2 regions of the Bradyrhizobium ottawaense genome follow, and region 1 is predicted to be linked to the other one. Evidence: predicted binding sites of a transcription regulator. Region 1 holds the regulator's gene; the other holds the start of a gene.
The links. The regulator LexA, encoded in region 1, represses DNA repair genes until DNA is damaged. The targets are predictions, from matches to a motif close to TGTTCNNNNTGTGTTCNG.
Positions count from the first base shown of each region.

Region 1 (12,362 bases):
CGTCCGCCCGGTCAGCGCGGCCCGCAAGGGTTGGGCGACCGCGCCGAGCTTGAGACTATTTTCCTCGGCAAAAGCGCGTAGCGCGGCTTCGGTGGTGGCGCCGCTCCATATCTCGACTTTCTCCAGCGCGGAATGAAGCTGGCCGATCAGCTTGCGGTTCTCTGGCGTCAGCAGCGCTTGTGCCTTGGGATCGAGCTCCAGCGGCCGGTCGGCGAAGATGAAATAGGCGCTGTCGATCAGCTCGATCAGCGTCTTGGCGCGCTCCTTCAGGGCCGGCATGGCCTTGAGAAGCTGGGCGCGCGTAGTGTCGTTTAATTTGGCCTTAATCTCGTCGCGTGCGGGCACGAGATGGTCGAGCACGTCCTCGAACATCTTCACGAGTGATTGATCGTCGGCGTGGCGGATGTAGTGGCCGTTGAGGTTTTCCAGCTTGGCGAAATCGAAGCGGGCAGCGGCGCGGCCGACGCTGGCGAGGTCAAACGCCGCGATCATCTCCTCGGTCGAGAAGATCTCCTGGTCGCCATGGCTCCAGCCGAGCCGGACGAGGTAATTGCGTAGCGCGGCCGGCAAATATCCCATGGCGCGGTAGGCATCGACGCCGAGCGCGCCGTGACGCTTGGAGAGCTTCGAGCCGTCCGGGCCGTGGATCAGCGGAATGTGGGACATGCTCGGCAGAGCCCATCCCATCGCATCGTAGATCTGCTTCTGGCGCGCGGCGTTGATCAGATGGTCGTCGCCGCGGATCACATGGGTCACGCCCATGTCGTGATCGTCGACCACCACGGCGAGCATGTAGGTCGGGTTGCCATCGCCGCGCAAAAGCACGAGGTCGTCGAGGTTCTCGTTCTGCCAGACCACGCGGCCCTGGACCTGGTCCTCGATCACGGTCTCGCCGGTCTGCGGCGCGCGCAGGCGGATCGTCGGCTTGACGTTGGACGGGGCTGTCGCGGGATCGCGGTCGCGCCACATCCCGTCATAGAGGCGGGTGCGCCCTTCCGCGCGCGCCTTCTCGCGCATGGCGGCGAGTTCCTCGGCGGTGGCGTAGCAGCGATAGGCCTTGCCGTCGGCGAGCAACTGCTCGGCGACCTCGCGGTGGCGCGCGGCACGGCTGAACTGGTAGATGACCTCGCCGTCCCAGCCGAGCTCCAGCCATTTCAGACCATCGAGAATGGCGCCGATCGCCGCCTCGGTGGAGCGCTCCCGGTCGGTGTCCTCGATCCGCAGCAGCATCTTGCCGCCGTGCTTCTTCGCGTACAGCCAATTGAATAGCGCTGTGCGGGCGCCCCCGATATGGAGGAAGCCGGTCGGCGAGGGAGCGAAGCGCGTGACGACGGAATTGGTCATTCTTGGCAGGGCCTATGCTTTGGAGGCGGTGGTGTATAGCAGGAACGGGACATAAACAAAGCCCGTCGGCGGACCTGCCAGGCCCCGCTTGAGGCCTGCTTAAGCTCTTGGCTCAGCCTCCCGAATTTGGCAGAAGAACCGCTGATTTCCCGACAGGATTTTCGTAATGACAGAACCGGTGGCAGCTGAGGTTGGGCGCGATTTCATTCGTGACATCGTCCAGGCCGACCTCGACCAGGGCAAATACAGGGAGATCGTGACCCGGTTCCCGCCGGAGCCGAACGGCTATCTGCATATCGGCCATGCCAAGTCGATCGCGCTGAATTTCGGCATCGCCCAGGAGTTTCCGGGCCGCTGCCATCTGCGTTTCGACGACACCAACCCGGTCAAGGAAGAGCAGGAATATATCGATTCCATCCAGGCCGACGTGCGCTGGCTCGGCTTCGACTGGGGCAAGAACCTGTTCTTTGCCTCCGACTATTTTGACCGCCTGTACGAATGGGCGGAGCAGCTGATCCGCGACGGCCTCGCTTATGTCGACGACCAGACCCAGGAGGAGATCCGCCTCTCGCGCGGCACGCTGACCGAGCCCGGCAAGAACTCGCCGTTCCGCGACCGCAGTGTGGACGAAAACCTCGGCCTGTTCCGCCGCATGAAGGCCGGTGAATTCCCGAACGGCACGCGGGTGCTGCGGGCCAAGATCGATATGGCAGCCGGCAACATCAATCTGCGCGATCCCGTGCTGTACCGCATCCTGCATGCGCATCATCCGCGCACCGGCACCAAGTGGCACATCTATCCGAGCTACGATTACGCCCACGGCCAGTCGGACGCCATTGAAGGCATCACGCATTCGATCTGCACGCTGGAGTTCGAGGACCACCGGCCGCTCTACGACTGGTTCATCGAGAAGCTGCCGGTGCCGTCGCAGCCGCACCAGTATGAATTCGCGCGGCTCAACCTGACCTATACGCTGCTGTCCAAGCGCGTGCTGACCCAACTCGTCCGCGACGGCCACGTCGCGGGCTGGGACGATCCGCGCATGCCGACGATGGCGGGGATGCGCCGCCGCGGCGTGCCGCCGGCCGCGCTGCGTGAATTCGTCAAGCGCATCGGCGTTGCCAAGGCCAACAGCGTGGTCGACGTCGGCATGCTCGAGTTCTGCATCCGCGAGGAGCTGAACCGCACGTCGCAGCGACGCATGGGCGTGCTGCGCCCGCTCAAGGTGGTGATCGAGAACTATCCGGAAGGGCAGACCGAGGAGCTCGAGGCGATCAACCATCCGGATGACCCGTCCGCCGGCACGCGCAAGATCACGTTCGGCCGCGAGCTCTATATCGAGCAGGACGACTTCATGGAGAACCCGCCGAAGAAGTTCTTCCGCCTGTCGCCGGGCAACGAGGTGCGACTGCGCTACGCCTATTTCGTCAAGTGCACCTGCGTGATCAAGAACGACAAGGGCGAGGTGGTGGAGCTGCGCTGCACCTATGATCCCGCGACCAAGGGCGGCAACGCGCCCGACGGCCGCAAGGTCAAGGCGACGATGCATTGGCTGCCGGCGGCGGCGTCGGTGCCCGCGGAGATCCGCATCTACAACCAGCTGTTCGCCAATCCGAGCCCGGACGCCCAAAACTTCGCGGCCGATCTCAATCCGAACTCGCTGGAGATCCTCAGCGACGCTCGGATCGAGGCATCGGTCGCAGCGAGCAATTCGACCGAGCCGATGCAGTTCGAGCGGCAGGGCTATTTCGTCCGCGACAAGGACTCGACGCCGGGCAAGCCGGTGTTCTCCCGCACCATCGGCCTGCGCGACACCTTCGCGAAGGAAGTCGCAAAAGGGTGATGCGCATATGAGCAACGAAGCCGACGCCATCGTTTCCGCCATCATCGCGAAATGGTGCGCCGGCTTCGCGACGCTCGACGCCGCCGCGCTCTCGTCGCTCTATGCGAAAAACGCGTTCTTCTTCGGTTCGAACCCGAAACTCTATCGGGGCAGGGACGGTGTTGCCGATTACTTCAACGGCCTGCCGCGCTGGCGCAAGCCGAGCGCCATATTCTCCGACGTGAACGCAGCGCAGGCCGGCCCCGATCTGATCAACATGGCCGCGACCATCTCGTTCGACCTCGCCGGCGAGCGCCCTGATCTCGTCGTCAAGATGAGCTGGGTCATCATCCGCGAGGACGGCGACTGGAAGATCGTCAATCACCACGCTTCGGCGAAGGCGCCGCTGATCTGATTGGCGCTCTTCATCAGTTTGTCATTCCGGGATGGCCCGAAGGGCCAGGCCCGGAATCCATAACCCCAGCTTGTGGTTATGGATTCTCCGATGCGCAATTGCGCATCATAGCTCGCGCCAAGTGGCGCGCCCCGGAATGGCAGCAGAATACGAACCGAAGCTCTCTCCGCGCGTTGAGGTGGCTCCAACCAAGGATCCCACCATGCAGAACATTGCAGAGCATATGGAAGTGATCGGCGCCGACGGCGTCCATGTCGGCACCGTCGACAAGGTCGAGGGCAACCGCATCAAGCTGACCAAGAAGGACAGCGGCGAGGGCAGCCACAAGGGCCACCATCACTTCATCGACAAGGGCCTCGTCGCCGGTGTCGAGGGTAACAAGGTGCGGCTGTCGGCCAAGGCGGATGTCGCCGTGACGATGGAAGAGGAAAAGTAGGGGGAGGCTCCCTTCGTTCTCGGTTTGTGCCGCTATTCGCGCGGCCGCACGTTCCGGTAGCCTTGGCGGCAATCGCGTCGCGTAGGATGCAGGGATATGGCGGAGCCGGGCCGGCCAGCACGGTCCCAGGGTATAGCCGGGACGTGGCCGGTCGGTCGTGCTGCGCAGGCGGGCGGCTTGGTGCCGGCGGGCTTTGGCGCCTGGTCGGCAATCGTCGAGACGCTGCGTGAATGGGCCCGCGCGGAGGCCGGCGCCGGGCGACTGTTGCCGTGGGTGCCTGTCGCCTTTGGCGGTGGCATCGCACTCTATTTTGCCGCCGATCATGAGCCGGTGCTGTGGGTCGTTGCTGCGACGGCTATCGCGCTCACGTTTGGCGCGGTGCTGTTGCGGCGGAGCCGGCTGTTTGCGCCTGCGATCATGATTGCGGCGGTCGCTTCCGGCTTTGCCGTGGCAACCTGGAAGACGGCGCGCATCGCCCACCCCGTGCTGGCCAAGCCGCTCTATTCAGTGTCGCTGTCGGGTTTCGTCGAGGCCCGCGATATCCGCGAGCGAACCGATCGTTTCGTGCTGCGCGTCACGGCCATGGAGGCGCAGCGCAGCGAGGTCAAGCTGGAACGCGTCCGCCTGTCGGTGCGCAAGGGCACTGCGCCCGAGGTCGGCAGCTTCGTGCAGCTCAAGGCGCGGCTGATGCCGCCGCTCTCGCCGGTGCGCCCCGGCAGCTACGATTTTTCGCGCGACATGTTCTTTCAGGGCATCGGCGCCTCCGGCTTCGTGATGGGCGCGATCACGGCTTCAGTCCCGCCCGATGCCGGCGGCCTGCGGCTGCGTTATGCCGCCTTCATGCAAGGCCTGCGCGATGCGATCGACGCCCGCATCCGCGCCACGCTCGAGGGCGACAACCGCGCGATCGCGACAGCGCTGCTCACCGGGCGGCGCGATGCGATTTCCACGCCGGTCAACGACGCGATGTTCATCTCGGGGCTCGGCCATGTGTTGTCGATCTCCGGCTATCACATGGCGGTCGTCGCCGGCGTCGTCTTCTTCGCGGTGCGCGCACTGCTGGCCTTGATCCCGGGACTGGCGGCCGGCTTTGCCATCAAGAAATGGTCGGCGGCCGCAGCGCTGGTGGCGGCTGCGTTCTATCTGCTCTTGTCTGGCGCGGAGGTCGCGACGCAACGTTCGTTCTTCATGACGGCGGTGGTGCTGATCGCCGTGATGGTCGATCGCCGCGCCATCACCTTCCGTACGCTCGCGGTGGCGGCGCTGATCGTGCTCGCGGTCGCGCCGGAAGCGCTTGTGCATCCGAGTTTCCAGATGTCCTTTGCCGCGACGCTGGGTCTCGTCGCGCTGGTACAGATCGGCATGCCGAACCTGTTTGCCTCACCCGATCATTCGGCGACCGCGCGCGTCGCGATGTGGGGCGGCCGCGAGATCGCGATGCTGTTCCTGGCCTCGCTGATCGCCGGGCTTGCGACCACGCCCTACGCCGCCTTCCACTTCCACCGCGTCACGCCCTACGGCGTGCTCGCCAATCTCGGTGCGATGCCGGTGGTCTCGGCGCTGGTGATGCCGGCGGGGCTGCTGGGATTGCTCGCAGCGCCGTTCGGGCTCGACGGCGTGTTCTGGTGGCTGATGGGGATCGGCATCGACTGGATGGTCGCGGTCTCGCGCTGGGTGGCGGCATTGCCGGGCGCGGTCGGCCGCATCCCGGCGTTCGGCATCGCGCCGCTGATCGCAGCGAGCCTGGGGGTCATCGTGATGGGCCTGTTGCGTACGCCGTTGCGCTGGGGCGGTGCCGTCGTGCTGCTGGTTTCCATCGGCTGGGGGCTGTCGGTGCGGCAGCCCGATATCCTGATTGCCGGGGACGGCGCGAGCGTCGCGGTGCGGGGCGGCGACGGGCGTTTGCATCTGATCAGGGCAGGCAAGGACAATTTCGTGCTGAGGGAGTGGTTGGCTGCCGACGCCGATCCGCGCGATGCCGGCAGTAGCGCGCTGGCGAGCGGCATATCGTGCGACGAGTCGGGCTGCGTAACGCCGCTCGCAGACGGACGGCTGGTCGCGCTGGCCTCGCGCATCGACGCGTTGGCGGACGATTGCAACCGGGCTGCACTGGTGGTGACGTCAAGGCCCGCGCCGCCCGATTGTGCGGCGATGGTGGTGGATCGGCAGCGGCTCGCTCGCCAGGGCGCGCTGGCATTGACCCGGCGTGGCGACGGCTTTTCGGTTCAGGCGGTGAGGGCAAGAGGCACGAACCGCCCGTGGTTACCGGCCGGTGCGGGCGAAGGTGACTTCGACGGCAGCCTTGCGCAGAAGGCGGCTCCCCGCAGCCGCGACGCAACGCCATCGGAGACCGACTTGCAGGCCGACGATTGACGCCATCGATTACAGATACCAGGCCAGCACGGCTTCGAGCTTTGCCTTGCCGATGACCGGCAGGGCCACCATTCGGCTCAGCCCGGCTGCGCAGGCCTCAGAGCCCGCGATCGAGCCGTCATGAGTGAGATCGTCGTTGAGCGCGGGCATGCCGGCGGCCCAGGCGCCGCCGATGCTGCCTTCGCCCCTGGCAATGGAATTGGCGGCATAGCGGGCGGCAAGGTCGGTCTGCGCGCTGCAATCGCCGGCGCGAAAGACCAGCGCCGAACGGGCCTCGTTCGGGACCCAGATCTCGAAGCGTCGCGCAATCGGCGTTGCCTGCGCGGAGAGGAAAGTCAGGACCCAGGTTTGGTCGGTGCCGGTTCGGTAGGGCACGCCGACACCCAGATTGATCCCGACCTTGGCTGCGTCCTCCCAGCGCAGGAAGCTCTTGGCGTCGTGCAGGTCCTTGATGATCAGCGGCAGGCCCGCCTTCCAGGTGCGTCCGGGAAGTCCGAAGCCGCGAGGAAATTTAGTGTGGCGCGAGTTGAATTCGAACATGTCCGCCGCGCCGTAATAGCCGTCGACGAGGCCCATCTCGTGGGAGAGATCAGGATCGTTGTGCCAGAGTTCGATCGCGCCGACATGCGCCTCGTCGTCGCCGCAGAACAGCACCATCACGGCTTGCAGAAATTCGCCTGCAAACACCGGCACCGCCACGCCGCAGGTGAGGCCGGCGGCGACGGCCTGATCGGTCCGCTTGAAATAGGAGTTGGCGAATTTCGTGAGGATGACGGGATGGCCGCAGGCCCAGGCCTTGCCTGGAAGCCCCTCGTCATATCCGAAGTGCAGATCTTCGCTGACGGCCTTGAACGCGGACAGCCCTTCGTCGTAGAGGCCGCCGCCGAATTCCAGCCGCATGCGCGTCCGGTCAGGCACCCAGAGTTCAACGACGCGAATAAAGGTTTTCATCGAGCGTGTCCGCCGCCTCAAACCACGACAGCATCGGTCATTTGGCTGCGGAGCGGAGGTTCAAAATTCAGGCAGGACGGCCCAAACTTCGTGCGGCGACGAGGTGCGGCGGCGCTCGCCGATCGAATTTCGTGAAACACAAACCCACCGGGCTCGCCGGCATCGGCCGGCGACGGCATTTCAATCCTGGCCCCGGACCCGCCGGGCCGGAGGGCGTCAGCCGATCGGCAGTCGCGTGACCGTCGGGCGACTGTCGGCGATGATCTGCGGCTTGTGCTCGCGCTCGCCGATCGGCTGGGTCACCGGCAGTTGCAGCACGGTTGCGCGCTGGCCCTCGACGAGCTGCGTCACCAGCACGGATTTGCCGTCCGGGAATTCGATCGCATCATGATGGCGATCGGGAATGTGCGGATCGATCTTGCCGAACTTGCCGACGCGGGAGTTGACGGTGCGCGTCCAGATCCAGCGGTTGTCGTAACGGACGTTATCGGCGAAGGCGAGCTCCGTTCCCGGCAGCAGGCAGACCGCGACGGAGAGATCGGCTTCGGAGGCGAAGCCGCGCGTCGAGGTGCCGCGGAATGTTGTCGTGACGATCGTCTCGCCGACTTCTGCGGGGCGCGTCGCGACGGCATGCAGGCTGTAGTCACACATCGGGTGCTCCTCTATGCAGAGATAGCGACCCGCACCCCTTTTGGAGGCGCAGGCCCCTACCAGAGTGGAAGCACGTGACGGTCTGCTTGGTTGTAGGCAAATCTGCGGCTGGGATCCGCGAGCCCCGATCACATTATCTTTTCCATCTTTTCCGAATTCGATAGGAACAAAGTCGGCTTCCGTGCATTTGGCAGGCGCGCGTCAACGACCGGCGAAACCAGCCAGCCCGAGTATCGTCAGCTCGGCTGCGTGCGCGCTGCATTGCGGTTGTTGCGGATTTTCTGGATCACGGCCGTGTCCTAGCCGACATGAATGATGCGACCAGCGTTGCTGCGGCTGCGCTCAAACGATCCGGCGCATTTGGGCTGTCCCCCTCGAACTCGCAAGGCCGCGAAGCGATGTTGCTTCCCGCGGCCTGCCGAGGATGTCGCGAAAGGGGGAGGGGCCGGACAATCTGTGCAGAACCAGAAAGACTATCCAGCCGGAGCGGACCATCATCCGCTCCAATCTCTGATCGGCGATGCCGACCGAAGGCGCGCGCGAGGCGCTGAAGACTCCGGTATCAGTACTTGCGGTAAAGCCCGATCAGCTTGCCCTGAATCTTCACGCGGTTCGGCGGCAGGATGCGCACCTCGTAAGCGGCATTGGCGGGCTCCAGCGCGATCGAGGCGCCGCGGCGGCGGAAGCGCTTGAGCGTGGCTTCCTCGTCGTCGATCAGCGCCACCACGATGTCGCCGGTATCGGCGCTCTCGTTGCGCTGGATCAGCGCCATGTCGCCGTCGAGGATGCCGGCCTCGACCATGGAATCGCCGCGCACTTCGAGCGCGTAATGCTCGCCGGAGCCGAGCATGTCTGGAGGCACGCTGATGGTGTGGCTGCGTGTCTGCAACGCCTCGATGGGGGTGCCGGCCGCGATGCGGCCCATCACGGGCACCGCAACGGGCCGCTCGCCCTCGTCCGCGGACGGGCTGGAGCTCGCGCGCAGCTTGCCGAGATTGCCCTCGATGACGCTTGGCGTGAAGCCGCGTCGGTTGCCGGCGGCAGCTTGGAGCTCCGGCAGCTTGATCACTTCGATGGCCCGGGCGCGGTTGGGCAGCCGGCGGATGAAGCCGCGCTCCTCGAGTGCGGTGATCAGGCGGTGGATGCCTGACTTCGAGCGCAGGTCGAGCGCATCCTTCATCTCGTCGAAGGACGGCGGCACGCCGCTTTCCTTCAAGCGTTCGCTGATGAACCGCAGAAGCTCGTATTGTTTGCGCGTTAACATCTCGACCAAAGTCCCCCGGTTGATGTCGTTCGATTCCGAGACGATGAGTTCAGCGATAAGCCGCTACATCCTCGAAACAAATCATGAACGGACACTATATGTTCGATACATGTTCCGCAACTGCTTAATTTACCGTGAACAGAGCGAAACTCGCCGAATGCGTGTGGCCGCGCAGTTCAGACGGGGAGCCGCAGCACTTCGCAGGGGCTGCCGGCCTCGGCCTTTGGCGCAAGCGGTGCGCGCACGAGAAGTACCTGTGCTGCAGCAAGATTCGCAAGCAGAGAGGAGTCTTGATGGCTGACGGGAAGGGCGACGAGCGTGCCGTCGTCGCGCAGCTCCAGGCGCGCGCGCAGATAATCCTCGCGCTGGTCATTGGCGCCGAGATCGCGGCCCAGCACGGCGCGCTCGCGACGGTGATGAATCACCGAACGGCCCGACAGCGCGCGAATCAGCGGTACCATGAACAGGAAGGCGCACACGTAGGACGACACGGGATTGCCGGGCAGGCCAATGACGCTCATCGTCCCTAAGCGTCCGTGCATCATCGGCTTGCCGGGCCGCATCGCGATCTTCCAGAACGCCAACGCGATGCCTTCGTCCTTCAGCGCCTGCTGGACCAGATCGTGGTCGCCGACCGATGCGCCCCCGGTCGTGACCAGGACGTCGGCGCCGCTTTCGCGCGCGCGGCGGATGCCGGCGGTGGTGGCCTCCAGCGTATCGGCGGCAACACCGAGGTCGATGGTCTCGGCGCCCTCGCTGCGGGCGAGCGCGTGCAGGGCATAGCCGTTGGAATAGACGATCTGGCCGTGCCCGGGCGTTGAGCCCGGCATCACCAGTTCATCGCCGGTGGCGAGGATCGCGACCTTCGGACGACGGCAGACGGCGAGTTGCGGGTGATTCATTCCAGCGGCGAGGGCGAGATCGCGCTCTGTCAGACGGGTTCCCTTGCGCAGGAGGACGTCACCCTCGCGGAAATCAACGCCGGCGGGGCGGATGTGCCGACCCACGATCGCGGCTTCCTTGATCGTTATTTGCTTGCCCTCGGCGATCGTGTCCTCCTGGATCACGACTGCGTCGGCGCCGTCGGGAACGACGCCGCCGGTGAAGATCCGCACGGCTTCGCCGGCGGCGACCCTCTCCGTGAACGGACGGCCCGCTGCGACCTCACCGATCAACGTCAGCCTGGAATCGATCGTTGCCGCATCGGCCGCGCGCACGGCGTAGCCGTCCATCGCCGACATCGCCTGGGGCGGTTGGGTGCGCCGCGCAGCGACGTCCTGCGCGAGCACGCGATGGTAGGCTTCGTCGAGTGAAACCATCTCTGCAGGCAGCGGCTCTGCACCCGCCAGCACCGCAGCAAGGGCGTCGGAAACCGGCATCAAGGCCACGGCGAAACTCCTGCTCGGCACGTTCGGACGAAATGTTCCGACAGTCTTCTAGCCGAGCGCGGGGGCAGAGGCAAAAATGCGGAGCGGGCACGATTTATCTTGCCGCTTTCCGGCCCTGGATCGAAGGCAGGCTCAGGCTTGGCGTGGCATGATCCAGAGAACGAGGCCGATCGGCAGGAGGGTGGCCATGGCGAGGACGAGAATGACGAGTGCCACGGCCGGCATCGCTCAACTCCCGCTCGGCCGGTCCGGCCCGTCGTCCAGCGCGACGTCGGGAGCCTTCGGCCCTTGATCCTTGTCGGGCAGCGGATCGGCCTGGGATTTCAGGTCGGCGGCCTTGCTGATCAGCTTGGCGGAAAGGTCAGAATCCGAGGTGGTTCTTGCGAATTCAAGCAGGAGAGAGGCTTGCTTGGTGAGATAGGTTTTGCCCAGCACGTCCATAAGTCCGGTGTAGAAGTCCCAACGGACTCAAGAGTCCGGAAGGGGCCATTCCGTTCCCGGAACTCCGTACAAAAATGCACAAAGCGCTCTGGTTCCTCATTTTGGGCAAAATTGGCTCCGGGAGGGCTGCCCCGACGTTGGCGCCTCCCGATGAGCGGAGATCGTCAGATGCCCAATGCCTTCAAGGCGTTCTCGACGTCGCGCGGCGACGTCACATGCACCGCCGTCAGCCCGCGCGACCGCGCGCCTTCGATGTTCTCGGCGAGGTCGTCGAAGAACACGATACGTGCTGCGGGCACGCCGATCGCGGCGACGACATGGTCGAAGGCTTCCGCGTCGGGTTTGCGCAGGCCGATGCTGGACGACAGATACAGCGCGCGGAAATGGCCGAGCAGTTCGCCATATTCCTTCGAGAAATAGTCAACATGCGGCCGGTTGGTGTTGGAGAAGGCATAGAGCGGCATCTGTTTCGCCGCGCGCGGCAGCAGCTCGGCGATATCAGGCATCTCGCCGGCGAAGATCGCGTTCCAGCCTTCCAGGAACTGGGCGTCCGAAATGCCGATGCCGAGCGAAGCACGCAGCGAAGCGAAATAGTCCTCGTCGCTGATCTTGCCGACCTCGTGCAGCCGGTAAGCCTCGTCACGCACATAGCGCGCGACGATGGCCTCGGGCTGGCAGCCGGCATGTCCCGCCCAGCAGGCGATCGCCTTGGAGAAGTCGATGTCGAGCACCACGCGCCCGAGATCGAACAGCAGCGCATCCGCGCTGCCGGGAGAGAGCGATGTCATTGCGTCCTTTTCACTCAGTATCGATACGGATCGTGGTCGAACAGCGGGAATGCGCTGAACACGCTCGGCGCGTTGGTGGCGGTCGCCGGATGCAGGCAGGATTTGTCGACCTCGGCAAATGACGTGGCGCCCAAAAGGCCGAGGCAGCGCAGCACCTCGTCCTCCAGCAGCTCCAGCATCCGCGCGACGCCGGCCTCGCCAGCCGCCGCCAGCGCCCAGCATTGCAGCCGGCCGATCCCGACCAGGTCCGCGCCCGCCGCGATCGCCTTGACGATGTCGGTGCCGCGACAGATGCCGCCATCGACCATGATCTTGGCGCGGCCCTTCACGGCCTCGACGATCTCGGGCAGCACATGCATGGCGCCGCGGCCATGGTCGAGCTGGCGGCCGCCATGGTTGGAGACGTAGATCCATTCGACGCCGTGATCGACCGCGATCTGGGCGTCCTCGGCGGTGGCGATGCCCTTCAGGATCAGCGGAATTCTGAAC
Region 1 covers NZ_CP029425.2:4,077,209-4,089,570, forward strand. The annotation lists gene gltX (glutamate--tRNA ligase) at 1-1,344, opposite strand, end outside; gene CIT37_RS19515 (glutamine--tRNA ligase/YqeY domain fusion protein) at 1,511-3,187, shown strand; gene CIT37_RS19520 (SgcJ/EcaC family oxidoreductase) at 3,195-3,581, shown strand; gene CIT37_RS19525 (DUF2171 domain-containing protein) at 3,784-4,017, shown strand; gene CIT37_RS19530 (ComEC/Rec2 family competence protein) at 4,114-6,390, shown strand; gene CIT37_RS19535 (GAF domain-containing protein) at 6,400-7,341, opposite strand; gene CIT37_RS19540 (hypothetical protein) at 7,558-7,992, opposite strand; gene lexA (transcriptional repressor LexA) at 8,555-9,256, opposite strand; gene CIT37_RS19550 (molybdopterin molybdotransferase MoeA) at 9,433-10,644, opposite strand; gene CIT37_RS19555 (hypothetical protein) at 10,873-11,079, opposite strand; gene CIT37_RS19560 (HAD-IA family hydrolase) at 11,250-11,873, opposite strand; gene CIT37_RS19565 (alpha-hydroxy acid oxidase) at 11,888-12,362, opposite strand, start outside.

Region 2 (12,362 bases), 120 kb from region 1:
TCTGCTGCGCATCACTTCGTGCTGCGCCGCGTCCGGGGCACGAGACTGTCGGTGAAGGTCTGGCACAGGCTTTCATCCTCGCGGCACATCGTGCCCGAGCTTTTGCTTCAGTTGCCACCCTCAAAAGTGCCGAGGGCGCAGGGAAGGCCGGGTGCCGGCTGGCACCCGCGGTCCACTGTGCGAAAGCGTGTGCTTAAAAAGCTGCACAGCGGCATACAGGTGTAGCCAAACATCCGGCCTTCCCTGCGCAGTGGGTTTACGGCTTATGTCGTGCTCTCCCCGGGGAGCGATGCACTATTGCCCCCGTCGCCTTGCGGATGGCTGATGCGCGCACCCGGTCGGGCCCGCGACATCACCGCAACACTTGGCGCACAGACCCCGGGCGCCAGGACCACACGATTTTGCCGTACGCAGGCTGCACCGGTCGTGTGCGCGTTAGTCCTTGCTCACGGTGTGACCCGCCCTGCAAACCACCTTCGCGCCGACGCCGCCTGCGTCCACCACGTCCCATCCCGCGTGTCGTGACGATCGCGTTGCGCCCCTCGGCCGGGTTGGGATGATCGTCTATACTATAATCCGAAATTCTGATAAAGAGAAATATTTCGGTTTGGCGGTGTTGACCCTCCCGTGGGTGTTTTGCCCGCCGGGTCGCGCAAGGGCTTGTGGGTCGCGCCGGGCTCCGCCGCAACGGCGCCACGAACCGGTCTCCCCTCGGCCCCAAAATGCGCTAGGATGACCGCAGCGCGCATTCCAAGTCGCGCACGATCAACTGGACGTAAGAGGAAACGAGATGAGGGTGACGATTGGACGGCGCACGGCTGTGGCTGGCGCGCTGGCTGTGTGTGGGGCGGCAGGCTTGACGGCAGCCTTCGGGCCGTTTTTTTCACCGGCGGCCTGGGCGCATGGGCCGACCCGGCAGAAGGTGCGGGAATCCATCGAGATCAACGCGCCGCAGGACAAGGTCTGGGCCGCGATCCGCAACTTCCAGGACATGGGCTGGCTTCCGCCTGTCACCAAGACCACCGGCGAGAAGGGCAACGAGATCGGCGCGACGCGCCAACTGACGCTGACGGGCGGGGCGACTGTCGATGAGGAGCTCTACAAATACGAGCCCGACATGATGAGCTATTCGTACCGGATCACCAAGGTCGACGTGAAGGTGCTGCCGGTGACCAATTATTCCTCGACGTTGACGGTGTCGCCGGCTTCCGACGGCAAGTCCAAGCTGGAATGGGCCGGGGCATTCTACCGCGGCTTTCCCAACAACGATCCGCCGCCGGAGCTGAGCGACGAGGCCGCGGTGAAGGCGGTGAGCGGGCTCTACAAGGCCGGCCTCGAAGCCCTGAAGAAGAAGATCGAGAGCGGTAGCTGATCGTGCGGATGCTGGTTCTGGCGGCGCTCGCCGCCAGCCTTTGTCATGCCAGCCTCGGCAGCGCCGCTGCCGAGGAGGCGTTCGTCACCAACCAGCTCAGCGACGATCTGATGGTCGTGGATCTCGCCGCCGCGCGTAGCGTCGCGACCATCCCGATCGGCGGCAAGCCGGCCGGCGTCGCCGTCAGCGCGGACGACCGCTTTGCCTATGTGACGAGCCCGGACGCCAAGGCGGTGACGGTGGTGGACGCCGCAGCCCGGCAGGTGGTCGGGCGGATCGAGGTCGGCGGCGGGCCGCTCGGCATTGCCGTGGCGCCCGATGGCCGCACCGTCTATGTCGCCGATTGGTATGCAGCTGCGGTGCGGGTGATCGACGCCGCGAGCCGCAGCGTCACGGCCAGCATCGCGGTCGGCGCCTCGCCATCGGGCCTGGCGGTGACGCCGGACGGCAGGCTGCTGCTCTCGGCCGACCGCGACGACGACATCGTCTCGGTCGTGGACACGGCGACGCGCCAGCGCAAGGCGACCGTCAAGGTCGGCACCCGACCATTCGGTGTCACCATCGATGCCGAGGGCAAGCGCGCCTACACCGCCAATGTCGGCTCCGACGACGTCTCCGTGATCGACATCGCCGCTGGCCGCGAGGTCGGCCGCGTGCCGGTCGGCATGCGCCCCTATGCGGTGGCGCTGACGCTGGGCCGGGGCTTCGTCACCGACCAATATGGCGGCACCGTCAGCGTGTTCGATCTGGCGAGCCTGAAGCCGGTCAAGCGCATCAATGTCGGCGACTATCCCGAAGGCATCGCTGCGACCGCCGACGGCAAGCGCGTCATCGTCGCCTGCTGGGAGAGCAACACGCTAAGCATCATCGACGCGACTGATCTGAAGGTGATCGGCGAGATCAAGACCGGCGACGGCCCAAGGGCGTTCGGGGTGTTCCTGCGCAGGACGGAGTAGGGTGTGTAGGGTGTGTAGGGCGGATTAGCGAAGCGTAATCCGCCATCTTGCATCGACGATCGGTCGGCGGATTACGCTTCGCTAATCCGCCCTACGATTACACAACACGTCCGCAATCTCGTCCATCCGCTCGAACACGTGATCCGGCCCGTGCGCGCGCAGCGCCGCCGGGGCCGCATAGCCCCAGCACACTGCGCCGCAGGCAATCCCGACGCTGCGCGCTGCCTCGATGTCACGGACCTCGTCGCCGATAGCGACGACCTGGTTTGGCGCCACGCCGGCGCGGCGGATGACGCGGTGGAATTTCGCGGGCTTGCCGAACAGCGATGCCGAGCAGTCGAAATGCGAAAACAGCGCGGCGGCCTCGCCAAGCTTTTCGCGCGCATTGGCCTCGCTGTCCGATGTCACCAGCGCGAGCTGCACGCCGTTGTCCGCCAGCGTCCGCAGCATGGTCTCGACACCTCCAAACAGCGGGATCTCGCTAGCTGCCTCTCCCTTCAGCCGCCGCGCATGCCGCGCGATTGCCGGTAGCTTCCACAAGGGTACCTCAAGGTGGCTGAGGATCTCGCGCGTCGAGGCATGCCGCAGTCCCTCGACGTCCTCATCCCGCACGCGGCGAAAGCCGAAGCGGTCGGCGATGTCGTTGACGGTGCGCAGGAACCACGGGAAGCTGTCGGCCAGCGTGCCGTCGAGATCGAAGATGGCGAGGGTGTAGGGCATGGGGGAAGGGGAGTCTGGTCGAGCTAAGTGGCCGGATGTACAAGACGGAAGCAGGAAGACAAAGATGCCGGTCGATCAGATTCAACTTAGCAAGTTCTTGAGCTTCGTGCTGAGACACAAGCCCGATGAGATCGGCTTGACGCTTAGTGCCGAGGGCTGGGTCAATATTGACGAATTGCTTGAGAAAGCCAATGCAACAGGGACGATGTTTGACCGAGCTGACCTGCTCGGCGTCGTCGCAAGCAGCGACAAGAAGCGATTTTCGCTATCAGCCGACGGACTGAAGATCCGGGCCGCCCAAGGGCACTCTGTATCGGTGGAGCTCGGCTTGCCACCCCAAGAACCGCCCTCAGTCCTCTACCACGGGACGGCGACGCGATTTGTCGAAGCGATCCTCGCGGAGGGCTTGAAACCGCAGGCGCGCCAACAAGTGCACCTGTCCTCCGATGAGGAGACCGCGCGGCAAGTGGGGCAGCGCCATGGCAAGCCCCACATCTTCAAGGTCGATGCCGGCGGCATGTATGCGCGCGGTTTCAAGTTCTATCGCGCCGACAATGGGGTCTGGCTGACCGATACAGTGCCGCCGGAGTTCTTAGCCCCGGCGACGAGCAAATGACATAATGGGAAGCCGCGGAGAGGCTGCTACTCCGCCGCCTCGCTCGTGCTCCTTCGCTTCGGCTTCCTCGCCTTCTTCAGCACCGGCTCCAGAAACTTGCCCGTGTAGCTCCGCGGCGCCTTGGCAATGTCCTCCGGCGGGCCCCAGGCGACGATCTCGCCGCCGCCGTCGCCGCCTTCGGGGCCGAGGTCGATGACCCAGTCGGCGGTCTTGATGACTTCGAGATTGTGCTCGATGACGACGACCGTATTGCCCTGCGCGACGAGCTCGTGCAGCACTTCCAGGAGCTTCTTGACGTCGTGGAAGTGCAGGCCGGTGGTGGGCTCGTCCAGGATGTAGAGCGTGCGGCCGGTGGCGCGCTTCGACAGCTCCTTGGCGAGCTTGACGCGCTGGGCTTCACCGCCCGAGAGGGTCGTCGCTTGTTGGCCCACGTGGATGTAATCGAGCCCGACGCGGTGCAGGGTCTGAAACGTCTCGCGCACGCGCGGCACCGCCTTGAAGAACTCGGCGGCTTCCTCGACGGTCATGTCGAGGACGTCGGCGATGCTCTTGCCCTTGAATAGCACCTCCAGCGTCTCGCGGTTGTAGCGCTTGCCCTTGCAGACGTCGCAGGTGACGTAGACGTCGGGCAGGAAGTGCATCTCGATCTTGATGACGCCGTCGCCCTGGCACGCCTCGCAGCGGCCGCCCTTGACGTTGAAGGAGAAGCGGCCGGGCTCGTAGCCGCGCGCCTTGGATTCGGGCAGGCCGGCGAACCATTCGCGGATCGGCGTGAAGGCACCGGTATAGGTCGCGGGGTTGGAGCGCGGGGTGCGGCCGATCGGCGACTGGTCGATGTCGATGATCTTGTCGATGTGCTCGAGGCCCTCGATGCGGTCGTGCGGGGCCGCACCCTCGCTGGCATTGTTCAGCTTGCGGGCGATGGACTTGTAGAGCGTGTCGATCAGCAGCGTCGACTTGCCGCCGCCGGACACGCCGGTGACGGCGGTGAACAGGCCGAGCGGAATTTCGGCGGTGACGTTCTTGAGATTGTTGCCGCGCGCATTGACCACCTTGATGGTGCGGCGATGGTTCGGCGGCCGCCGCTCCGGCACCTCGACCTCGAGCTCGCCGGTCAGGTACTTGCCGGTGAGCGATTTCGGGTTGCGCATGATCTCGGCGGGCGTGCCTTCGGCAATGATGTTGCCGCCATGCATGCCGGCGCCGGGGCCGATGTCGAGGACGTGGTCGGCGAGCAGGATGGCGTCCTCGTCATGCTCGACCACGATCACGGTGTTGCCGAGGTCGCGCAGCCGCTTGAGGGTGTCGAGCAGGCGCGCGTTGTCGCGCTGGTGCAGGCCGATCGAGGGCTCGTCCAGCACGTAGAGCACGCCCGTCAGGCCCGAGCCGATCTGCGAGGCCAGGCGGATGCGCTGGCTCTCGCCGCCGGACAGCGTGCCGGAGGAGCGGGAGAGGGTGAGGTAGTTGAGGCCGACGTCGAGCAGGAAGGTGAGACGCTCGCGGATCTCCTTCAGGATGCGGCCGGCGATCTCGTTCTGCTGCGCGTTGAGCGCCTCGGGCACGGTCTCGAACCATGCGCCGGCGCCCTTCACCGACAGCTCGGAAATCTCGCCGATATGCTTGCCGCCGATCTTGACGCAGAGCGCCTCGGGCTTGAGCCGAAAGCCCTTGCAGCCCTCGCAGGGCACGTCGTGGAAATACTTCGCCAGCTCCTCGCGCGCCCACTCGCTCTCGGTTTCCCGATAGCGGCGGTTGATGTTGGTGATGACGCCCTCGAACGGCTTCTTGGTGTCGTAGGAGCGCACCCCGTCCTCGTAGGAGAACTTGATCTCGTCCTCGCCGGAGCCGTGGAGGATGGCGTTCTGCGTCTTCTTGGCCAGGTCCTTCCACTTGGTGGTCAGCGTGAATTTGTAGTGCTTGCCGAGCGCAGTCAGCGTCTGCACGTAATAGGGCGACGACGATTTGGCCCAGGGCGCAATCGCGCCCTTACCGATCGCGAGCTCCTTGTCGGGGATGACGAGGTCTTCGTCGACATGCTGCTCGACGCCGAGGCCGCCGCAGGCCGGACACGCGCCATAGGGGTTGTTGAACGAGAACAGGCGCGGCTCGACCTCGGGAATGGTGAAGCCAGAGACCGGGCAGGCGAACTTTTCCGAGAACAGGATGCGCTCGGGTCCGCTCTTGTCGTGGATCTTGGCGGTCTTCTTCTTTTCCTCGGCGGGAGCCGCCGCCGGCGCGTCGGCGAATTCGACGACGGCGAGGCCTTCGGCGAGTTTCAGCGCGGTCTCAAAGCTCTCGGCGAGGCGCTGGCCGATGTCGGCGCGCACCACGATACGATCGACCACGACGTCGATGTCGTGCGGGAATTTCTTGTCGAGAACAGGCGCTTCCGCAAGCTCGTGGAAGGTGCCGTCGATCTTGACGCGCTGAAAGCCCTTCTTGAGCCATTCGGCGAGCTCCTTGCGGTACTCGCCCTTGCGACCGCGCACGACGGGCGCGAGCAGATAGAGGCGGGTGCCCTCGGGCAGCGCCAGCACGCGGTCGACCATCTGCGAGACGGTCTGGCTTTCGATCGGCAGGCCCGTGGCCGGCGAATAGGGCACGCCGACGCGGGCCCAGAGCAGGCGCATGTAGTCGTAGATCTCGGTGACGGTGCCGACGGTGGAGCGCGGGTTCTTCGACGTCGTCTTCTGCTCGATCGAGATCGCCGGCGACAGGCCGTCGATCTGGTCGACGTCAGGCTTCTGCATCATCTCGAGGAACTGGCGCGCATAGGCCGACAGCGATTCGACGTAGCGGCGCTGGCCCTCGGCGTAGATGGTGTCGAAGGCGAGCGAGGATTTGCCGGAGCCGGAGAGGCCGGTGAACACCACCAGCTTGTCGCGGGGAATCTCGACGTCGATGTTCTTGAGGTTGTGCTCGCGCGCGCCACGGATCGTAATTGCGCGCAGGCTGGAGCCCGCGTTCTGTTGTTGGCGCTTCGCCTTGATCACTTCATCCATCCGAGTTGCCCTCAAGGAATCCCATGGGTGCGCGACCGCGCCAATAAAAAAGGCGCGCTCGCCCGGAACCGGGATCGGCGCCGATGGGGTTGTCAGCGAACGTAGGAAGAACGGAGACGGATTTCCAGTGGGACTTGCGAATCGTCAACGGAATGTTGGCGCGCTGGCGGCATCTGGCAGCAGTTGCTGTGCGGAACTGCGCGGGAAGCTGCCGCGAAAACAAAAAGGCCGGCGCAAGGCCGGCCTTTCGTGACGATGGGACGTCGGTAGCGATCAGGACTTCAGATCAATACCGGGCGACCACGGGGCCGCCGAAAGTGTAGTTGAGGCGGACGGTGCCCATGTCGACGTCCTGCTTGATCCGATCGATACGGTCGTTGACGCCGAGGATCGTGAACGAGTTGTTGCGCTTGCCCATGAACAGATGGTCGTATTCGATCGCCACGGACCAGTTCGGTGCGAAGCCGAATTCGATGCCGGTGCCGACCGCGCCACCCCAGCGCGTCTCGCTTGCGCTGTCGAGGACCACGCCGCCCAGCAGGCCGTTATATTTGGCGTGCGTGACGGCCGCGCCACCCTTCACGTACCAGAGCACGTTGTTCCAGGCATAGCCGACCTGGCCGGTGAACAGGCCAAGCGCGTCGATCTTGGTCTGGTTGACCAGCGGCCCAAGCACCACGCTCGTATTCGAGCCCTTCAGGTTGGCCCAGTCGCCTTGGGCTTCAAGGCCGAACACCCAGTTGGCCGACTGCCAGCGATAACCGACCTGTCCGCCGACGACGCCGCCGGTCGCATTGTGACAGCCTTCAGCCGTGTCCGGACCCGCAACACCGAAGATGTTGTTGACGTCCCAGCAATTGCGGCTCGAGGCGCCGCCGCCGTTGATACCGATGTAGAAACCGCTCCAATTGTACATCGCGATCGGCGCGACCGGAGCCTTGGTGTAGGGGCGGGCCGCCAAATCGGCCGCCGAGGCCGGTGCCAACGCGCTGAGTGCGAACAAACCGGCCGAAGCCAGCAAAAGCTTCTTCATATCCATTCCCCAGTTCCGTTTCTCTTTCTGACCTTCCGGAAAGCGGAAGAGCCAGCGGACCTATGACCCGACTAATGTCACTGCTTTACACCATTAAAGCCAAAGGTTGTGTCACCCGGGCGCCACATCTCTCCGAAAACGCGAGCGAGCCGGTTGGCGCGCGAAAAAACAAAAAAGCCGGCGCGAGGCCGGCCTTTCGTGACGATGTGACGTCGGTAGTGATCAGTGCTTCGCAGATCAGTACTTGGCAACCACCGGGGCGCCGAAGTGGTAGTTCACGCCGACCTGCACGGTGTGGAAGTTGAGCGTGCCGGTGGTGATCGGAGCGCCGAGACCGGAGAAGTAGGTCTCGCCACCGAGGCTGCGATAGAGGTACTCGCCCTTGACCGACCACTGCGGAGCGAAGAACGCCTCGACGCCGGCGCCGACGGTCCAGCCCGAGTGGAACTTGCTGTCGGAGACAGTCACGCCGAGCGCGCTGACGCTGACCTTGTTGTCGATCCAGGCGTAACCACCGGTGCCGTAGAACAGCACGTTGTTGACGGCCCAGCCGATGCGGCCGCGGACGGTGCCGAGCGCGTCGGTCTTGGACGACACGGTGAGGCCGAGAGCGGTCGCCGAGGCGCTGACGTCAGCCCAGGAGCCATCGGCCTCGATGCCGAACACGACGTTGCCGGTCTGCCAGTTGTAGCCGGCGGTGCCACCGACGAAGCCACCCTTCATCTTCGGGTCGCCGGAAGCGCTTTCCCAGGCGCCGCCACCGACGATACCGAGGTAGAAGCCGGTCCAGTTGTAGACGGCCGCCGCCGGAGCGATCGGAGCCTTGGTGTAGGGGCGGGCTGCGAGGTCGGCCGCCGAGGCGGGCGCAGCGAGAGCGAACAAACAGGCCGAAGCCAACAAAACCTTCTTCATTTTCAACTAATCCCAGTCCCAGTTTCTGTTGTTGCCTTCCTGACCGGAAGGGCAGCGGACTCAACGGCCCAACTGACGCCGTACTTACACCACCAAAGCCGCAAGTTGTGTCTCCGAAAAGCCACAGCGGTCGAAAAGGTGATGGTTACTGACTTATTGCCTCCCGTTCATGTCGCGCCAAACGAAAAAGGCCGGCGCGAGGCCGGCCTTAGACGTCAATGATATCAGATGGATATCAGTAGCGCGCGGCGACCGGCGCACCCCAGTTGAAGTGATAGTTCACACCTGCCTTGACCGTGTGAACGGTATCGGTCCACTCGGAGCGGTTGGTCACGACGGGGCTGTACTGAATCGTGCTCTTGCCGAAATCGATGTAGTTGTATTCGACCTTGGCCGACCAGTTCGGAGCGAACATGTATTCCGCGCCGGCGCCGACGGTCCAACCCCAGCGGGTGTTGTTCTGGATGAAGACGTTTCCGGGGATGCCATCGTAGCGATGCTGAATGTCGCCGACCGCAGCGCCGCCGCTGACGAACAAGAGAGCGGGGCCGGTCGAGTAGCCGAGACGGCCCTTGATGTCGCCGAAGCCGCGGATTCTCGTGAAATAGGTGTCGCCGAGGCCGGCATTGATCTCGGCAGAACGTCCGTTGATGTCAGCCCAATGATAGTCGCCCTCGATGCCGAACACCCAATTGGCCGCCTGCCAGTTGTAGCCGACTACGCCACCGACAAAGCCGCCGGTGGTGTCGTAGTTCTGACTTCCAGCAAAGATCGCCGTATTCGGACCGCCAAAGAAGGTTTCGTCGCTGCGGCCCCAGGCACCACCGCCCTGCACACCAATGTAGAAACCGGTCCAGGTATAGATCGGAGCGGGGGGCGCGATCGGCGCCTTTGTATAGGGACGGGCTGCAAGGTCGGCAGCACCGGCCGGAGCCGAGAGGGTCAGCGCAACCGCGCCGGCAAAGCCAATCAAAATCTTCTTCACTGTAATCTCCCCAGTCGTGTCCGCCTCTCTGAGTTCCCCAAGGCGGACTATCAGGCGCGAGGCCCATTGCATCAATTCCAAGCACGACGATAGCTCGATTCTGCGGCAGAGTCCGTGCCCGGAGTGCAACAGTTGGGTGTAATCGACCTACCTCTAACTTAATGAATGTTAAGTGATTTTTGCCGTTCACGGGAACCCGATTTGGTTCCATCCCAATTGCCATCACATCGCCATTTAGACGCCATCCCGTCTCCACATTTGGTGGCGATTTCTGCAGGAACAAATCTGGAACAGACCGCCGGTCGGTGCTATATGTGGGGATAACCTTGGGGGTGACGGGCTGAGCAGCCCCTGCAAGCGTATAGGGTCGCCTTAACAGGGCGCAGAGGAACGCAGCAGCGCGCTCGGCCTTAGGAAATTCAGTGGCATTCGGAGTGGAGAGCGGCGATGGCGGGAAGCGTCAACAAGGTCATTCTGGTTGGAAATCTCGGCAAGGATCCTGAAATCCGCCGCACCCAGGACGGGCGGCCGATCGCGAATCTGAGCATCGCGACCTCCGAGACCTGGCGCGACAAGAACAGCGGCGAGCGCAAGGAAAAGACCGAGTGGCATCGGGTCGTGATTTTCAATGAAGGGCTCTGCAAGGTCGCCGAGCAGTACCTGAAGAAGGGCGCGAAGGTTTACATCGAGGGCGCGCTGCAGACCCGCAAATGGACCGACCAGAGCGGCGTCGAGAAATACTCGACGGAGGTCGTGCTCCAGGGCTTCAACTCGACGCTCACGATGCTCGACGGCCGTGGCGGCGGCGGCGGAGGCGGCAGCTTCGGCGACGAGCCGGGCGGCGATTTCGGCTCCTCCGGACCCGTCAGCAGCGCACCGCGCCGTCCCGTGGCCGCCGGCGGCGGTGGCCGCAACAGCGACATGGACGACGACATCCCGTTCTGAGCAGGGACCGGACGATGAGGGGGCGCAAGCCGGCTGAGCGGCGCCTTCCCATTTCGTGTCAGCAAACCTTACTAATCGGCAGAAAGGGCTCGGGATTTCCGGGCCCGCTTCATGTTTGGGTTGAACTCGGATTGCGCCAGCGCAATCGCGTCGATGGCGCGCGCCGGCCGCGCGATTGACGAGGTCCCGGAGGTGATTTCGGAAGGCCTGTTCCGGGTCCCTCCGAGACGCTCTCCGTAAGGCCGTAAGTTGTTGGAAAAATAAGCGGAAAAAGCGCTTCCCTGAAGCCTGCGAGGGTGGTTATCACGGTCTCGATGCGCTATATGATTCCTAGCTAAAACCTCACCGGATTTCCCCTTGGCTGACGACGACGACAAGCCCGGCGACCAGCCGGCGCAACCCTCGGATATTCGCCCCGTCTCCATCTTCGAGGAGATGAAGAAGTCCTATCTCGACTACGCCATGAGCGTGATCGTGGCGCGGGCGCTGCCTGATGCCCGCGACGGCCTGAAGCCTGTGCACCGCCGCATCCTGTACTCGATGAACGAGCAGGGGCACACACCGGACAAGAAGTACGTCAAATCCGCCCGCGTGGTCGGTGACGTCATCGGTAAGTATCACCCGCACGGCGACCAGTCGATTTACGACGCCATGGTCCGCATGGCGCAGGACTTCTCGATGCGCGTGCCGCTGATCGACGGCCAGGGCAATTTCGGCTCGGTCGACGGCGATCCTGCGGCCGCCTATCGTTACACGGAAGCGCGGCTGACCAAGGCGGCGTTGGCGCTGCTGACCGACATCGACAAGGACACCGTCGATTTCCAGCCGAACTACGACAACAACGAGACCGAACCGTCGGTCTTGCCGGCCAAGTTCCCGAACCTTCTCGTCAACGGCGCCGGCGGCATTGCGGTCGGCATGGCCACCAATATCCCGCCGCACAATCTCGGCGAGGTCATCGACGCCTGCGTCGCGCTGATCGACAACCCCGCGCTCACCATCGACGAGCTCATCAACATCGTGCCGGGACCGGATTTCCCGACCGGCGGCGTCATTCTCGGACGCGCGGGCATCCGTGCGGCCTATCACCTCGGCCGCGGCTCGGTCGTCATGCGCGGCAAGGTCGCGATCGAGACCATCCGCAAGGAGCGCGAGGCGATCATCATCACCGAGATCCCCTACCAGGTGAACAAGGCGACGATGGTCGAGCGCATCGCCGAGCTGGTCAAGGAAAAGAAGATCGAGGGCATCGGTGACCTCCGCGATGAATCGGACCGCGACGGTTACCGCGTCGTCATCGAATTGAAACGCGACGCCGTGCCGGATGTGGTGCTGAACCAGCTGTACCGTTTCACGCCGCTGCAAACCAGCTTCGGCGTCAACATGGTGGCGCTCGACAGCGGCCGTCCTCGGATCATGCATCTGAAGGACCTGCTCGCGATCTTCGTCGACTTCCGTGAGCGGGTCGTCACGCGTCGCACCAAGTACCTGCTCGCCAAGGCGCGCGATCGCGCCCATATTTTGGTTGGTCTCGCGATCGCGGTGGCCAATATCGACGAGATGATCCGCGTGATCCGGACCTCGCCGGACCCGACCACCGCGCGCGACACCCTGATGTCGCGCGACTGGCCGGCCCGGGACGTCGAGGACATGCTGACCCTGATCGACGATCCCCGTCACCGCATCAGCGCGGACGGCACGATCCGGCTGTCGATGGAGCAGGCCAGGGCCATTCTCGATCTGCGCCTGCAGCGCCTCACCGCACTCGGCCGCGACGAAATCCGCGACGAGCTCGACAAGCTCGCCGGCGAGATCGCCGAT
Region 2 covers NZ_CP029425.2:4,199,164-4,211,525, forward strand. The annotation lists gene CIT37_RS20095 (SRPBCC family protein) at 791-1,372, shown strand; gene CIT37_RS20100 (YVTN family beta-propeller repeat protein) at 1,375-2,328, shown strand; gene CIT37_RS20105 (HAD family hydrolase) at 2,410-3,048, opposite strand; gene CIT37_RS20110 (RNA 2'-phosphotransferase) at 3,113-3,664, shown strand; gene uvrA (excinuclease ABC subunit UvrA) at 3,691-6,666, opposite strand; gene CIT37_RS20120 (outer membrane protein) at 6,953-7,699, opposite strand; gene CIT37_RS20125 (outer membrane protein) at 7,937-8,611, opposite strand; gene CIT37_RS20130 (outer membrane protein) at 8,847-9,596, opposite strand; gene CIT37_RS20135 (single-stranded DNA-binding protein) at 10,044-10,541, shown strand; gene gyrA (DNA gyrase subunit A) at 10,899-12,362, shown strand, end outside.
Region 2: the regulator LexA is predicted to act here: its motif matches at 6,762-6,779, upstream of uvrA (excinuclease ABC subunit UvrA).